DNA from 2 places in the Faecalicatena orotica genome. Region 1 is predicted to be linked to the other one. Evidence: predicted binding sites of a transcription regulator. Region 1 holds the regulator's gene; the other holds the start of a gene.
The links. The regulator HrcA, encoded in region 1, represses chaperone genes, less so after heat shock. The targets are predictions, from matches to a motif close to TGTTAGCACTCNNNNNNNNNGAGTGCTAACA.

Region 1 (3,314 bases):
ACCCCTTCCTTACTGGAGGAAAACCAGATCGCGGACCTCTTTCATGCCCTGCAGCAGACATTTCAGATTGAGCAGGATGCAGAGATTACAATCGAGGCGAATCCGGGAACTGTAACGGAAGAAAAGCTTGCGGCCTGGAAGTCTGTGGGGATTAACCGTCTCAGTATCGGACTCCAGTCCGTAAATGATGCGGAGTTGAAACTGCTGGGAAGAATCCACACATATGAGGAATTTCTGGAGACATACAGGACCGCAAGGGCTCAGGGATTCGAGAATATTAATATCGACCTGATCTCGGCGGTTCCGGGACAGACAGTGGGAAGCTGGAGCCATACACTGACCAGCATCGCCGGGCTGGGGCCGGAGCATATATCCGCTTACAGCCTGATTATAGAAGAAGGCACCCCTTTCTATGATTATTACGGCGAATGCCGTAAAGACGGTTCCGGGACGGCCCGGGATTGTGCATCCGCGGATATGCCGGGCCTCCCGGATGAGGATACAGAAAGAAAGATATATGAAATGACAGCAGATCTGTTAGCCGGATATGGATACAAGAGATATGAAATCTCTAATTATGCAAAAGAAGGTTTTGCATGCCGCCATAATCTGGGGTACTGGGAAAGAAAGCAGTATCTCGGAATCGGTCTGGGGGCTTCCTCCCTGATCGGGCATCAGAGGTATCACAATACAGCGGATCTGGAAACATATATATATAAGGTACAGAAAAAAGAAGAGATAAGAGAAGATATAGAGGAGTTATCTCTTTCAGATGAGATTGAAGAACATATGTTTCTCGGCCTGCGTAAGACGGAAGGTATTTCCGTACAGGGGTTTATGGAAACGTTCGGAAAAAGTATATTCGACATATATGGGAAAGAACTGGAAAAACTGAAAAGCGAGGGATTACTGGAAGTTACAGCCGATGCAGTAAGGCTGACAGAACGGGGGATTGACGTTAGCAACACTGTCTTTGTAGAATTTCTTGATCCAGTCACAGATTAGAGAGTGTTCTGCCGGCAGAAGTGCCGGCCGGATGCTCTTTTGCTTATCATTTTATATAAAATATAAAAAGTATGAAAAATATATAAAGAGTGTTGACAAAAAGAAATCAGGGTGCTATCTTAATATACGTAAGGTGTTAGCACTCAAAACTAAAGAGTGCTAATAAGCAGAGAAAACAGTACTCTGCGGTGGAAAGGAGGGCCTATGGCAGGAATCACAGAACTGAGTGAGAGAAAGATGGTTATTTTAAAAGCGATCATTCAGAACTATCTGGAGACAGGAGAGCCGGTTGGTTCAAGAACTCTTTCCAAATACACGGACTTGAATTTAAGTTCAGCTACGATCCGTAATGAGATGGCAGACCTGGAGGATCTGGGATATATTTTCCAGCCCCACACGTCCGCAGGACGTATTCCTTCTGATAAAGGATACCGCTTTTATGTGGATATGCTGATGGAAGAGAAGGAGCAGGAGATTCTGGAGCTTCGCAATGTGATGCTAGAGAAGACGGATAAGGTAGATAAAGTTCTGAAGCAGGCGGCGAAGGTTCTGGCGGCGAATACGAACTATGCAACGATGGTATCCGCACCGGTTAACAGCCGGAATAAGCTGAAGTTCATCCAGCTTTCACAGGTGGATGAGGAACAGATTGTAGCTGTGATCGTGATGAACGGGAATGTCATCAAGAATAAGATCATCGAAGTCGGTGAAACCTTAAGTAATGAACATTTGTTTAAGCTGAATATGCTGCTGAACACGACATTGAATGGAATGTCTATAGAAGAGATCAACCTGGGGCTGATCGCAAAGCTGAAAGAGCAGGCAGGTATTCACAGCCAGGTCATCAGCGATGTTCTGGATGCGGTAGCGGAAGTCATACATGTGGACGAAGATATGGAGATCTACACGAGCGGGGCTACCAACATTTTTAAGTATCCGGAACTGAGTGATAAAGAGAGTGCACAGGAGATTATCAGTGCATTTGAAGAAAAGCAGCAGCTGGCGGAACTTGTTACAGAGACCCTTGCCAGTGAAGACAGTCATGGAATTCAGGTATACATCGGAGATGAAGCACCGGTGAAGACCATGAAGGACTGCAGTGTTGTGACAGCGACCTACGAATTGGGCGAGGGCATGAAGGGTACGATCGGTATCATCGGTCCAAAACGTATGGATTATGAACATGTCATGAAGACGCTGAAGACTCTGCAGAACGAGTTGGATGCAATTTATTACAAAGATCCAAAAGAATAGGAAGGTGAATAGCTGGTGGAAGAAAATATGAGCAAAGAAGATATGATAAAAGAAGCGGTGGAAGAGGCGAAAGCAAAGGCCGCGAAAGAGGCTGAGGAACAGGCAGCCCGGACGGACGAACAGTCTGAGGCCGAAGAACAGACAGAAGAGGCCGAAGAAATGGAAGACGCTTCAGAGGATGACGAAGCAGATGCATCAGAGGACGCAGAAGAACCTGCGGCTGAGGAAGAAGCAGCGGATGATGATAAAGAAAAATCCGGCAAAGAAAAGAAACTGTTTGGCAGAAAGAATAAGAAAGATAAAAAAGACGAGAAGATTGAAGAGCTGACTGACCGGCTCACTCGTCAGATGGCTGAGTTTGATAACTTCCGCAAACGTACAGAAAAGGAGAAATCCCAGATGTATGAGATAGGTGCGAAAGATATCATAGAAAAGATTCTTCCGGTCGTTGATAATTTTGAACGCGGCCTGGCAGCTGTGCCAGAGGAAGACAAGGCCAATCCTTTTGCGGAAGGAATGGAGAAGATTTATAAACAGCTGATGACTACACTGGAAGAGATTGGTGTAAAGCCGATCGAGGCGGTCGGAAATGAGTTCAACCCGGATTACCACAACGCTGTGATGCATGTTGAGGATGAAGAATTCGGAGAGAACACGGTGGCCGAAGAATTCCAGAAGGGCTACACATACCGTGAAAGTGTAGTGAGACATAGTATGGTAAAAGTTGCAAATTAATTTAATGAATAATTCAGGAGGATTTGATTATGGGCAAAATAATTGGTATTGACTTAGGTACAACAAACAGCTGTGTAGCTGTTATGGAAGGTGGACAGCCAACCGTTATCGCTAATACAGAAGGAGCAAGGACAACACCGTCAGTAGTAGCATTTACAAAGACGGGAGAACGTCTGGTAGGTGAGCCTGCAAAACGTCAGGCAGTTACAAATGCAGACAAGACAATCTCTTCTATTAAAAGAGAGATGGGTACAGATTATAAAGTAACGATTGATGACAAGAAGTATTCTCCGCAGGAGATTTCCGCTATGATCCTTCAG
Region 2 (3,314 bases), on a different contig from region 1:
TATCTATATCGAGGAAATTGGGAAGATTTGTATATACAATTAGAATTGGAGGAAATTTATGAGCGTACAGTTATTGGATAAAACGAGAAAGATTAATAAGTTACTGCATAACAATAATTCCAGTAAGGTGGTTTTCAATGATATATGTGCCGTCCTTACGGAGATTTTGAATTCCAATGTGCTTGTAGTAAGTAAGAAAGGAAAGATCCTGGGGGTCAGTAAGTGTTTAGAAGTAGACGGGATCAAAGAACTGATTACGGAGTCTGTGGGATCCCATATTGATGAAATGCTGAATGAACGGCTTTTAAACATCCTGTCCACGAAAGAGAATGTGAATCTGGAGACACTGGGATTTTCGGCAGACAGCGTTAAAGGTTACCAGGCAATTATTACACCGATCGACATTGCAGGTGAGAGACTAGGGACCCTGTTTATTTATAAGCAGAACTCTGTCTATGAAATTGACGATATTATCCTGAGTGAGTATGGAACAGCAGTGGTGGGACTTGAGATGCTCCGCTCTGTGAATGAAGAGAGCGCGGAAGAGACAAGAAAAGAGCATATTGTACAGTCTGCAATAAGCACACTCTCATTCTCCGAACTTGAAGCAATTATTCATATTTTTGAAGAATTAGATGGAACAGAAGGAATTCTTGTTGCCAGTAAGATCGCAGACCGTGTGGGAATCACAAGGTCCGTGATTGTAAATGCACTTCGCAAATTTGAAAGTGCAGGAGTCATTGAGTCACGTTCTTCCGGGATGAAGGGAACCTATATCAAGGTGCTCAATGATTATGTTTTTACAGAATTGGAAAAGATTAAAAAAGAACGTTTATAAAAGTTTATTCTTATCAGTGGATGGGATAATCGAAAGGGTATCAGGCAGCTGATGCCCTTTCTGTTTCCAGATTAATAAAAGAACAGGAGGCATAATATAATGTATGAAGGAAACCCGGTAGATTTGCAGATGGAGAGTGTGATTTCAGCAGACGGTATTTTTGATGATACATCACATCATTGTCAGGTTTTTAAGTATGATTTGGAGGAAGACTATATATACTTGCTGCTGAAGGAAGACCAGCTGACAGCTATTTCACTAGATGCCAAGTATCAGTGTTACATTTCCACAAAGAAAGAACTGCTTTACTGTACGGGAGTCGTAAAAGAGCGCTATCAATGCGAGCACGGTGATATGATCGTGTTTAAGATTAAAAATGGATTCTACAATGTATCCGGTGTGAAACGCCCTGTAAAAAGAAAGTAAAACTGGTAACATAAGATTTTTATGTTTATAAACTAAATATAAAAAATTAGAAACTCTGTTGACAAAATGGAAACAGAGTGCTATTTTATATTCATGAGGTTAGCACTCAAAAGAAATGAGTGCTAATAAAACGAAAAACAAGGAGGAATTACTATGAAATTAGTACCATTGGGTGACAAGATTGTATTAAAACAGGTAGAAGCAGAAGAGACAACAAAATCAGGTATCGTCCTGCCGGGCCAGGCTAAAGAAAAGCCACAGGAGGCAGAAGTTATCGCAGTGGGTCCTGGTGGAAATATAGATGGAAAAGAAGTGACGATGCAGGTTAAGGTTGGGGATAAAGTAATCTATTCCAAATATGCAGGAACAGATGTAGAACTCGACAAAGAGGAATATATCATTGTTAAGCAGAGCGATATCCTTGCAATCGTAGAAGCATAGAATATCCCGGGCCGCTTTAGCGGCGGTATACGAACCGGAAGCGGACAGAGAATAACCAGAAAAGAAGATTTCAGTAAAAGAATAGAAGAAAAGAAAGAGGAGTGACAGACATGGCAAAGGAAATTAAATACGGATCAGAAGCCAGAGCAGCATTGGAAAGAGGCGTTAACCAGCTGGCTGATACAGTAAGAGTAACATTAGGACCAAAAGGAAGAAACGTCGTACTTGACAAATCATTCGGAGCACCGCTTATCACAAATGACGGTGTAACAATTGCGAAAGAGATCGAACTGGAAGACGGATTTGAAAATATGGGGGCACAGCTGATTAAAGAAGTAGCTTCCAAAACAAATGATGTAGCAGGTGACGGAACAACAACAGCTACAGTACTTGCACAGGCTATGGTTCATGAAGGAATGAAGAATCTTGAAGCAGGTGCTAACCCGATCGTTCTTCGTAAAGGTATGAAGAAAGCAACAGATGTTGCAGTTGAAGCAATCGCAAAGATGAGCAGCAAAGTGAAAGATAAAGAGCAGATCGCAAGAGTTGCAGCCGTATCTTCAGGGGATGATTCCGTAGGCCAGATGGTAGCCGATGCTATGGATAAGGTTTCTAACGATGGAGTTATCACAATCGAAGAATCCAAGACAATGCTGACAGAGCTTGATCTTGTAGAAGGTATGCAGTTCGACCGTGGATATATTTCCGCATATATGGCTACAGACATGGAGAAGATGGAAGCTAATCTGGAAGATCCATATATTCTGATCACAGACAAGAAGATTTCTAACATTCAGGATATCCTGCCTCTGTTAGAGCAGATCGTCCAGTCAGGAGCAAGACTTCTGATTATCGCTGAAGATATCGAAGGAGAGGCCCTGACGACTCTGATCGTGAACAAACTGCGCGGAACATTCAATGTAGTAGCTGTAAAAGCACCTGGATATGGTGACAGAAGAAAAGAAATGCTGCAGGATATCGCAATCCTGACAGGCGGACAGGTGATTTCCGATGAACTTGGAATGGACCTGAAAGAAGCTACAATGGATCAGCTTGGACGTGCAAAATCTGTTAAGGTTCAGAAGGAAAACACAGTTATCGTTGATGGTTGCGGAGATAAGAAAGCAATTGAAGACAGAGTTGCACAGATCAAAAAAGGTATTGAAGAGACAACATCTGATTTCGATAAAGAGAAATTACAGGAAAGACTTGCCAAACTTGCTGGCGGTGTAGCAGTTATCCGTGTAGGAGCTGCAACTGAGACAGAGATGAAAGAAGCGAAGCTTCGTATGGAAGATGCCCTGAACGCTACAAGAGCGGCTGTAGAAGAAGGAATCATTGCAGGAGGCGGATCCGCATATATCCACGCAGCAAAAGAGGTTGCAGCCCTTGCTGAGACTCTTGACGGGGATGAGAAGACAGGTGCCAAGGTAGTTCTGAAAGCTCTGGAATCACCACTGTACCACATTGCAACAAATGCAGGTCTGGAAGGCGCTGTCATCATCAACAAAGTAAAAGAATCAGAGTGTGGAATTGGATTCGATGCTTACAAAGAAGAATATGTTGATATGGTAAAAGAAGGAATTCTGGACCCGGCTAAGGTAACAAG

Region 2: ABIN22_RS10465 (co-chaperone GroES) is a predicted target of HrcA. The motif match lies at 1,362-1,392, and genes of this name have one in related genera.

Annotation. Positions count from the first base shown of each region.
Region 1 is NZ_CAJJZH010000003.1:488,777-492,090, forward strand. It holds gene hemW (radical SAM family heme chaperone HemW) at 1-1,005, shown strand, start outside; gene hrcA (heat-inducible transcriptional repressor HrcA) at 1,210-2,259, shown strand; gene grpE (nucleotide exchange factor GrpE) at 2,287-2,994, shown strand; gene dnaK (molecular chaperone DnaK) at 3,024-3,314, shown strand, end outside.
Region 2 is NZ_CAJJZH010000004.1:207,718-211,031, forward strand. It holds gene codY (GTP-sensing pleiotropic transcriptional regulator CodY) at 59-838, shown strand; gene ABIN22_RS10460 (hypothetical protein) at 938-1,264, shown strand; gene ABIN22_RS10465 (co-chaperone GroES) at 1,418-1,705, shown strand; gene groL (chaperonin GroEL) at 1,816-3,314, shown strand, end outside.